One region of the Mangrovibacter phragmitis genome, then DNA from elsewhere that is predicted to be linked to it. Evidence: predicted binding sites of a transcription regulator. Region 1 holds the regulator's gene; the other holds the start of a gene.

Region 1 (5,551 bases):
GATGAAATAACCCTTGATGATATAGACCAGCTCGCGCCACAGAAGCTGGTTATTTCTCCAGGACCATGTACGCCAGATGACGCTGGTATTTCTCTGTCAGCGATACGCCATTATGCAGGCAGGTGCCCGATTTTAGGCGTCTGTCTGGGTCACCAGGCGATTGGCCAGGCATTTGGCGGCAATGTGGTTCGCGCCGCGAAGGTAATGCATGGGAAAACATCTGCGATCCGCCATAATGATCAAGGGGTTTTTCATGGTCTGAATAATCCACTGACTGTTACCCGCTACCACTCCTTATTGCTTGAACGTGAGAGTCTGCCTGAGGTATTTGAAGTGACAGCCTGGACGGAACAACAAGAAATTATGGGGATCCGTCACCGGTTGCTGGATATTGAAGGAGTACAGTTCCATCCGGAAAGTATTCTTAGCGAACAGGGCCATGCGCTTTTGAATAATTTCCTGAATCGTTGATTTTTTATTGCCATTAAGTGATTTTTTATGCATATTTTGTGATTATAATTTCATTACGCATTTCTGCTAAACATAGGTGGATATGAAATGGCAACTGAACAACCCGCAGTAACCCGCTCTACATTTGATGACGTTATCGTTCCAATTTTTGCGCCCGCAAACTTTATCCCGGTAAAAGGTAAAGGGAGCCGAGTGTGGGATCAGCAAGGTAATGAGTACGTTGATTTGGCAGGCGGTATTGCGGTTACAGCGCTGGGGCACTGCCATCCGGCGCTGGTTGAAGCACTGAAAGCGCAGGGTGAAACGTTGTGGCATACCAGCAATGTGTTTACTAATGAGCCAGCATTGAAGCTTGGGCAAAAACTGATAGCCTCAACTTTTGCAGAGCGTGTTTTGTTTATGAATTCGGGCACTGAAGCCAATGAAACCGCCTTTAAGCTGGCTCGTTTCTATGCGTCCACGCGCCACAGCCCTTATAAAACGAAAATAATCGCTTTTCATAATGCTTTTCATGGTCGTTCTTTATTTACTGTCTCTGTAGGGGGGCAGCCTAAATATTCAGATGGCTTTGGGCCGAAACCAGCAGATATTGTTCATGTGCCTTTTAATGATTTACATGCGGTGAAAGCCGTTATGGATGACCACACCTGTGCTGTCGTGGTGGAACCTGTTCAGGGAGAAGGTGGTGTGATGGCGGCCACACCTGAGTTTCTGAAAGGCCTGCGTGAGCTGTGTGACGAATTCCAGGCTTTGCTGGTGTTTGATGAAGTTCAATGTGGTATGGGGCGTACTGGCAAGCTGTTTGCTTACATGCACTATGATGTGACTCCCGATATTTTGACCAGTGCTAAAGCAATTGGCGGTGGGTTCCCAATCAGTGCGATGCTGACAACAAAAGAGATTGCATCGGCTTTCCATGTTGGCTCGCATGGCTCAACCTATGGCGGTAATCCGCTGGCGTGTGCGGTAGCAGGGGCAGCTTTCGATATTATCAACACGCCGGAAGTACTGGATGGCGTTATGGCGAAACGCGAGTTGTTCGTAAAACACCTGCAGCAGATTAATGAACAATATGCTGTTTTCAGTGATATCCGTGGGATGGGGTTACTGATTGGCGCCGAATTAAGTGCAGCATATAAGGGCCGGGCGCGTGATGTACTGAATGCAGCCGCCGCGAATGATTTGATGATCCTTAACGCTGGCCCGGATGTGATTCGTCTGGCCCCGTCTTTGGTTATTGATTATAAAGATATAGAAGATGGTATGGTCCGTTTTGCCGGTGCAATAAAGGCAGTGGTGAAAGGGCTGTAACTGTATTAATACAACTCCTGTCTGTGTTTTTGTAGCGTGTGCAGGGGAAATTAATAATAAATAAAGCCGGATAATCCGGCTTTTTATCGTTGAAACAGCCTGCAAACAAGCTGTTTCACAAGTGAAAATTAATACAGCGCTTTACCTGAGCTGTCTTTCACGTTTGCTTTCCAGGCTGCGCGAATCTGATCGGTAACATTTGCTGGCAGAGGCGCGTAATCAAGGCTGCTGGCAATAGCGTTACCATTTTTGTAGGCCCAGTCAAAGAATTTCAGCACTTCAGCACCTTTCTGTGCGTTTTCTTGTTTTTTGTAGACCAGGATAAACGTGGTAGAAGAGATAGGCCATGCATCTGCACCTTTCTGATAAGTCAGATCCTGGGCAAAGGTTTTGCTCCAGTCTGCTTCTTTGGCACTATTGCTGAAACTTTGTTGGGTCGGCTCAATTGCTTTACCGTCAGCATCGAACAATTTAGTCCAGGTCAGGTTGTTCTGTTTTGCGTAGGCATATTCAACATAACCAATAGAACCCGGCAAACGTTGTACAAATGCAGCCACGCCATCGTTACCTTTGCCACCCAGCCCGGTTGGCCATTTAACAGTGGTGCCTTTGCCTACCTTGCTTGCCCAGTCCGGGCTCACTTTAGACAGGTAGCTGGTGAAGACGAAAGATGTGCCTGAACCATCTGCGCGGCGCACAACATTTATGTTGGTATCCGGCAATTTGGCTTTTGGGTTCAGCTTCGTGATAGCCGGGTCATTCCATTTTTTGATTTTACCCAGGTAAATATCACCCAGTGTTTTACCATCCAGAGTTAATTCACCTGATTTAATACCCGGGATGTTAACGGCCAGAACTACGCCACCGATAACGGTCGGGAACTGGAACAGGCCATTTTTTGCCAGGTCAGCATCGCTCATTGGCGCATCAGATGCACCGAAATCAACGGTTTTTGCAATGATTTGTTTGATACCACCTGAAGAACCGATTCCCTGGTAGTTTACCTGAGAACCTGTTTTCTGCTGGTATTCTGCAGCCCATTTTGCATAAACCGGCGCTGGGAATGTACCACCGGCACCGGTCAGGTTAGTGGCTGCAAATGCAGTTGTGGTGGACAGAGTCAGAGCGGCGATTACAAGACGGGCTGAAGAGCTAAGCATTGCCATAATTTCTCCCGGAAAAGGTTAGATCAAAAATAATTTTTTAATCGCTGTGTTTTCAGTACCTGGGAAGAATAAGGCGAATTTGTGACAGTTTTGTGTCATTCATGAACAATTTTCAGAATTTGTTAGGTAAAGCTGAAGGGATGCCTGGTTGTGCAAACAAAAAGGCACGCTCTAAAGCGTGCCTGTATGCGTGATTAAATACAGTAAAATTAACGAGTACCGTATACCACAATTGTCTTACCATGAGCGGAAATCAGGTTTTGATCTTCCAGCATTTTTAAAATGCGGCCCACAGTTTCACGGGAACAGCCAACAATTTGACCAATCTCCTGGCGGGTGATCTTGATTTGCATGCCATCCGGGTGAGTCATCGCATCAGGTTGTTTTGCCAGGTTAAGCAAAGTCTGTGCAATTCGGCCGGTTACATCGAGGAATGCCAGGTTCCCCACTTTTTCAGAAGTGACCTGTAAACGACGTGCCATCTGGGATGAAAGGCGCATCAGAATGTCCGGGTTTACCTGGATCAACTGGCGAAATTTTTTGTATGAAATCTCGGCAACTTCACAGGCTGTTTTTGCACGAACCCAGGCGCTACGCTCCTGGCCTTCTTCAAACAGCCCCAGCTCGCCAATAAAATCGCCTTGATTAAGATAAGAAAGGATCATCTCCTTGCCTTCTTCATCTTTGATAAGCACGGCCACAGAGCCTTTTACGATGTAATACAGCGTTTCTGCTTTCTCGCCCTGATGGATCAGGGTGCTCTTGGATGGATACTTATGAATGTGGCAATGTGACAAGAACCATTCGAGAGTCGGGTCTGTTTGGGGTTTGCCAAGCACCATGCGCGGTTATCCTCTATTATAAACTTGCTCAAAGACAGGGTAGGGCCCTGTTGGCGTTACAACATTAAATCGCCCCATTCCTGAAGCGAGCCATAAGTCGTTTGGTCTGTAATCGCTTTTTCCTCTGTAACAGGTATGACGTCACTGTCAGCCTGTTACATCTTGTTTGTTTTAGCACAGGTTTCCTGTAGTGTCTTCTATTGTCTCGTTTCAGCATGACCTGTGTCGCCTTCCATTGCCTGTTTTGTTAATGCCGCGTAATCTGTTGCGATGACACTTTAGTTGGGAGTAATAAGAATGCAGGCGCGAGTTAAATGGGTTGAAGGTTTAACATTTTTGGGTGAATCCGCCTCAGGTCACCAGGTGCTGATGGATGGTAACTCCGGTGATAAAGCGCCAAGTCCAATGGAAATGGTGCTAATGGCAGCAGGTGGATGCAGTGCCATTGATGTGGTCTCTATTTTACAAAAAGGTCGTCACAATGTGACTGATTGTGAAGTCAAACTGACTTCTGAACGCCGGGAAGAAGCACCGCGTTTGTTTACCTCTATTAATCTGCACTTCATCGTTACAGGGAAAGATCTGAAAGATAATGCCGTGGCTCGTGCGGTAGATTTATCTGCAGAAAAATATTGTTCTGTTGCGTTAATGCTTGGCAAAGCTGCCACTATCACGCACTCATGGGAAGTCGTTGAAGGTTAAGTTTTCATGACGGGTGCTGCGCCATGCAGCACCCTGCCTGTTGGTACCCCATATCAGCCTCCCGCGACTTTTTTCCCTTCCGCCAGGCGTTTAACCAGTGGCGTCATGATTAACTCCATCGCCAGTCCCATCTTCCCACCAGGGACAACTAATGTATTGATATGTGAAATAAATGACCCTTGCAGCATTGCCAAAAGCCATGGGAAATCGATATCTTCCAGCCCACGAAAATGAATGACTACAAAACTTTCATCCAGTGAAGGAATGGCTTTTGCGGCAAAAGGGTTGGACGTATCCACTGTAGGGACGCGCTGGAAGTTAAGATGAGTACGTGAGAACTGAGGTGTAATGTAATTGATATAATCTTCCATTGAACGCACAACGGAATCCATCACAGCTTCCCGGGAATGGCCGCGCTCACTGGTATCTCTTACCAGTTTTTGTATCCACTCAAGGTTGACGATAGGCACCACGCCGACCAGAAGATCAACATGTTGAGCAACATCATGAGTCTGGGTAACGACACCGCCATGCAACCCTTCATAAAATAATACGTCCGTGGGTTCAGGCAGTGGTTGCCAGGGGGTAAAGGTACCGGGTACCTGGTTCCAGGGAACAGCTTCATCATAAGTGTGCAGATATTTGCGGGACTGACCGTTACCCTGTTCGCCGTATTGCCTGAATGTGCGCTCCAACAAGGCAAAGTCGTTGGCATCTGGCCCAAAATAGCTGATGTGACGCCCAAGATCGCGTGCTTTACGTATCGCCATATCCATTTCAGGGCGTGTATAGCGGTGAAAACTGTCGCCTTCAACTTCAGCAGCACGCAGATTAAGTTGAGTAAAAATTTTACGAAAGGCAATGCTGGTTGTTGTGGTACCGGCCCCGCTGGAACCGGTAACCGCAATAACAGGGTGCTTGGCTGACATAAACAACCACTCCATCAGTAAGAGGCAAGGTAAAACGCACAGTACTGCAGGTTAAAGCAGTATAGTGGTGGATGCCAATACTGTATGTGACGCCTGTGAATCAGCCCTTAAATTGTGTGCGAGGCATGAT
Region 2 (5,551 bases), 1.4 Mb from region 1:
TCGCCATTTTTATCTGGACCATTGTTTTCTCTGCCCTCACCGTTTTTCTGACGGTTGCAGTTGGTATGGTGCTGGCCTGCCTGGTGCAGTGGGAATCGCTGAAAGGGAAGGCGATTTACCGGGTACTGCTCATTTTGCCTTATGCGGTCCCGTCATTTATTTCAATTTTGATTTTCAAGGGGTTGTTCAACCAAAGCTTCGGTGAAATCAACATAATGCTGAGCGCGCTGTTTGGCATCAAGCCAGCCTGGTTCACCGACCCGACCACCGCCCGCAGCATGATTATTATCGTTAACACCTGGCTGGGTTACCCGTACATGATGATCCTGTGCATGGGGCTGCTGAAAGCTATCCCGGAAGATTTATATGAAGCGTCAGCCATGGATGGAGCGGGTCCGTTCCAGAACTTCTTCCGCATAACTCTGCCTTTGCTGATTAAGCCACTGACGCCACTGATGATTGCCAGTTTTGCATTTAACTTTAACAACTTTGTTCTGATTCAGTTGTTAACCAACGGCGGCCCGGACCGGATCGGCACGACCACACCGGCAGGTTATACCGACTTACTGGTGAGCTACACCTACCGTATCGCCTTTGAAGGTGGCGGCGGACAGGACTTCGGCCTGGCGGCAGCTATCGCCACGATTATATTCCTGCTGGTTGGCGCACTGGCTGTGGTGAATCTGAAAGCCACCCGCATGAAATTTGATTAAGGAGGAATCATCATGGCTATGGTGCAACCCAAATCGCAAAAATTACGCTTGCTGACCACTCACTTACTGTTGCTGCTGTTTATTGCGGCCATTATGTTCCCGTTATTAATGGTGGTGGCGATATCACTACGCCCCGGTAACTTTGCAACTGGCAGCCTGATTCCTGACCAAATTTCATGGGAGCACTGGAAACTGGCGCTGGGATTCAGTGTGGAGCATGCCGACGGGCGCGTCACCCCGCCCCCGTTCCCGGTGCTGTTGTGGCTGTGGAACTCAGTCAAAATCGCCGGTATTACCGCGATGGGTATTGTGGCGCTCTCCACCACCTGCGCTTACGCCTTTGCGCGGATGCGTTTTCCTGGAAAAGCTACACTGCTGAAAGGGATGCTGATATTCCAGATGTTCCCGGCGGTACTGTCACTGGTCGCGTTATATGCGTTGTTTGACCGTCTGGGTCAGTACATTCCGTTTATTGGCCTGAATACCCATGGCGGGGTGATTTTTGCCTACCTCGGCGGTATTGCACTGCACGTCTGGACGATTAAAGGCTATTTCGAAACGATCGATAGCTCGCTGGAAGAAGCGGCAGCGCTGGATGGCGCCAGCCCGTGGCAGGCATTCCGCCTGGTGTTGCTACCGCTATCGGTACCCATTCTGGCGGTGGTATTTATTCTGTCGTTCATTGCCGCAATTACAGAAGTGCCCGTCGCTTCACTGCTGTTACGCGATGTGAACAGCTACACCCTGGCCGTCGGTATGCAGCAATACCTGAACCCGCAGAACTACTTGTGGGGCGACTTTGCCGCGGCCGCAGTGTTGTCCGCCATACCGATTACTGTTGTGTTCCTGCTGGCTCAGCGCTGGCTGGTTAATGGCCTCACCGCTGGCGGTGTTAAAGGCTAACCTTGTTCCACCCCCGCGCGAACCTGCCTGTACGCGCGGGATGTAATGCCACTGTAAACCCTCATTATTAAGCCTACTTGTCTCTGTCTTTGGCGGCCTGAAGAGCCGCCACTTTTTTTGTGCGTCACGCACATTTATTCACGGCGCAGCCTGCTACTGTTGCATAACCACAGCGTGATAACCAACAGCAGGATAGCGGCAGAGTAGATAAGGACATCTATTGGTGATTTATGGTCGATGATTATCAGGCGCACAATCGCCGTAATACCGATATAGACAAAGTAGCGTAACGGGAAGTGAAAACCAGACTGAAAATACTTAACAATCAGAGCGATAAATTCGAAGTAAAGAAAGTAAACCACCAGGCCTTCAATCAGCAGATACTTACTGGCCTGCTCATTAGGGGTGAACAGCACATCAGCAAGATGCAGAGTTTCTTTACCGAGAAAAATGACCAGTATTAACCCAAGGCAGGTCAGCCCCAGGTTGAGAATGGTTTGCAAAATTGTCGAAATTAATTCGACACGGGCACGCGCTAATGACGTCATAACAGACTCCACTTTATTGCGGTCTCTTGCCTGTTATACGGCAAAAATGTGATCCAGATCCATATTTTTTTCTTTAGCATAGTGTGCTATCCATGCGTGAATCTGTTCATGCGGAGTGATACCGATACAAGCGGAGGTCCTTATGATTCGCATTGCCTGTTTACATACGGCACCCGGTAATGAAACGTTATTTGAACAGGCCGCTCAGGATACAGGCCTGCCCGCTGGGTGTTTAAAACACACTGTGATGCCGCAACTGTTGCGCACGGCGGAAGCCAGTGGCGGGCTAACCTCAGCGCTGGAAGATGATGTAATACGGGTGCTTCTGGCGCTCAGCCATCACGCCGATGCTGTATTGCTGACCTGCTCAACGCTTGGCCCGGCGGTGGACAAACTTAACCAGCGTTCACCTGTCAGCATTCCGGTGCTGCGCGTTGACCGGGCACTGGCACAGGCGGCAATGGCACAAGGTAAACGCACAGTGGTCCTGTGTGCTACTCAAACAACGGTTGAACCCACCCGGGTGCTATTTGAACTGTCACGCCAGCAACCTGAACAGGAGCTGGAGACCCGGCTGATTCCCGGGGCATGGGATGCTTTTTTGCAGGGTGACCAAATCCTGTACCACGAGCGGATTATTGCAGCCGTACAACGGGCACTGACAGAGGGTGCTGAATGTGTTGCCCTGGCGCAGGCCTCCATGAGCAGTGTCAGTAAATATTTGCCAGCCTGCTCCCCGGTACTGACCAGCCCACACCTGGCGTTGGAGCAGTTAAAAACACTGCTCCTGGCGTAGCACAGCTTTGCCCCTTTGCCAGTCTGTATTACCTTATGGTAACTATGAAAACATTCACATTTCGCATAGCGCAGGAAGACGATGTCTTCCTGCTTCATCAGCTTGGCACCGAGAGTTATCAGCACCACTTTGCTCACTTGTGGAATAACCCACATGAGATGCAGGACTTCATGCGCAAATCGTTTGATCCTGCCGCAATTCGTGAGCGGATGAGCACACCCGGTAACCAGTGGCTGGTTGCCGAAGCAGGCAAACCTGTTGGTTTTGCAGAACTGACCTGGCATGAACAATTAGCGCACCCTTCGCCTCAGGGTGCATTTCTGAACAAAATCTATTTGCTGCCGGGGCTTACCGGGCAAGGACTGGGGCAGGCTTTTTTTGACGAGATAATCACCCGGGCAATGGCGCATGGGGAAACATCACTGTGGCTGGAGGTGCTGGCAGAAAACCATGGAGCCCGGCGCTTTTACATGCGCCAGGGGATGCATGTTATGAAGAAACTGGTGTTTCAAAGTGCAACGCAAACCAGTGATATTTTACTGATGGCAATGTCACTTCCCCGGCCCGGCACTACACCGGGGAAGACTCAGGTTAACGGAAGTTAACGCTGCGGTCACTGGTCATGCTGTAGAGGTCAAATTTACGGCCCAGCATCTGCCCGCCATCACGCGTGAGCGGCGACCAACTGACTTGTGCACGGCTGCGTGTCGGATAGGCGCTGAACAGATCCATCGGGACTGAGATATACACCCCTTTGGTGAAATCGCCTTCACCGTATTCTTGTGGCGACACATTAGTGATAGTGGCGTAAGTTCCCACCACAATCCCGCTGTCGAAGTGTTTTGCCACTTCGAATGTAGCCCCTTTGTCACCGGCCAGATACTGCCCTACACTCAGTTTCATCAACACATCCGGCGCAAATGATGGATTCCAGTATGCAGTCAGATGGCCGGTTTTCACGCTGTAATTAGTAAATTTCATCATGTCTGTCGGGCTGGTCCAGTCACGCTGTTTTACATAGTTAGCATTCACCCCTATCGCCCAGTCGCTGTCCAGTGGGCGCCACAGTACTTCTGTCCCGACACCGCCAAACATGGTTTCCAGGTAGCCACCGTACACCTGGCCATAAAAACCATTACCCAGATACTGGAAATAGTTGGCCTGCAGGTTATTGATGTAGTAATTATTTTCCACATATTCACGTACACGGGTACGTACACGCGGCAACACAGAGTCACTACTGGTGTAATTAAATTTGCTGTAGTTGTTGGCCAGGTTCACAAACAGGCTACCAGTGGTTAATAAATGGTCGGTCAGCCAGTAATCCGCTGTTCCCATTACCCCTAACTGGTACATGTAGAAGTTTTCCGGGCCACCGACAGACTGGTTCAGCACCGGGTCGAGCGAGTAATTAAAGCGGCTTTTCTCAATATACCAGCCTTGCTCAGTATTCTCTGGAATATCCGGATTTTCCCGTTTTTGCAGTAACGGCGTTTCCTGCCCCAGAGGTTCGCCTTCCAGGTGGCGCTTAAGGCTGGCGACATCAGTTTCGGTGGTGACCTGCGGTAAATTCACGCTATTTTCCGTAACCTTAATAGTACGAATATCCGCCGGAAGATCATTCATGATGATGCGATTCGCACGCACCACACCTTCGTCTCCGTCGCGGTATTTCTCCTGGTCACCCGAGACATACAGGGTATCACCTTTGATTTGGATTTTCGGGTCGATATACCCGGCATTGTATTTCAGTTGGGTTAACTGGTTAGCCACTACGGTATGTTGCAGCACGGCATCCTGCGGTTGCGGTTCATATGCCGGGCGACGGCTGTCTGTCCAGTAATGGCGCAAATCATTAAAGTTGGTATGCAGTGTAAAACCGAACATGAACGTGTTGCCGCGCTCATAACTCAGACTGGCATCAGCCCAGTTCGATAAACGGTAAACAGCACCGACGTTAAATTTACTTTTTTGCTCGATTACCCCGGCGTATTCATCACTGTAGTTGTTGCCTTCATATTCCAGTTTCAGGCGCAGTGGCTGCCACGGGGTTTGGTATTCAACACCACCAAATAACGCGCTTGGGCCATGGAACATATTCCCCGCACTGAGCGAGCCTGCTGAGTGGTAGCTGGTGTCACGGTAGCAATAACTGCCACTGACACTACAGAACGGATTTTTAATATTGCCGCTGGTGCCCAGGTAGCCCCAGCCAATGCCGAGCGAGAAATCGAACGGCCCCCAGGCTTTACTGGCAACCAGATATTCACTGTCAAACAACCCGGTACCGCCAATATCTCGCAGGCCAATAGCTACTTGCGGCAACCAATAGCCTTCTTCCCACAAACGCAATTTCATATCGAAGGATTTATCTTTGTAGGTTTGGTTGCCCGAAAACGCCTCTACGTTACTGTATTTACGGGTACGCACGTCGGTATAACGTAGCGTGGTTTCCAGCCAGGGGAATAACTGTATGGAGCCAGAATAAAAGCGGTACTGGTCGTTATCATGGTAATTAAAGCTGAAGGCGCCTTCGCGGGCCATCCGGGCAGTGGGGGTTTGCAGTAAGCCCACACCACCAAAGTCTGATT

What was found. The regulator CRP, encoded in region 1, controls carbon source genes, mostly activating them, when cyclic AMP is high. The targets are predictions, from matches to a motif close to ATGTGANNNNNNTCACAT.
Region 2: the regulator CRP is predicted to act here: its motif matches at 2,211-2,228, upstream of psiE (phosphate-starvation-inducible protein PsiE).

The regions. Positions count from the first base shown of each region.
Region 1 covers NZ_CP134782.1:3,934,665-3,940,215, reverse strand. The annotation lists gene pabA (aminodeoxychorismate synthase component 2) at 1-471, shown strand, start outside; gene MPHASIOC01_RS19215 (aspartate aminotransferase family protein) at 559-1,782, shown strand; gene pstS (phosphate ABC transporter substrate-binding protein PstS) at 1,911-2,948, opposite strand; gene crp (cAMP-activated global transcriptional regulator CRP) at 3,158-3,790, opposite strand; gene MPHASIOC01_RS19200 (OsmC family protein) at 4,088-4,492, shown strand; gene MPHASIOC01_RS19195 (phosphoribulokinase) at 4,546-5,421, opposite strand; gene MPHASIOC01_RS19190 (YheU family protein) at 5,522-5,551, opposite strand, start outside.
Region 2 covers NZ_CP134782.1:5,366,274-5,371,824, forward strand. The annotation lists gene malF (maltose ABC transporter permease MalF) at 1-713, shown strand, start outside; gene malG (maltose ABC transporter permease MalG) at 726-1,616, shown strand; gene psiE (phosphate-starvation-inducible protein PsiE) at 1,751-2,164, opposite strand; gene MPHASIOC01_RS25755 (aspartate/glutamate racemase family protein) at 2,307-2,960, shown strand; gene MPHASIOC01_RS25760 (GNAT family N-acetyltransferase) at 3,005-3,565, shown strand; gene MPHASIOC01_RS25765 (YjbH domain-containing protein) at 3,552-5,551, opposite strand, start outside.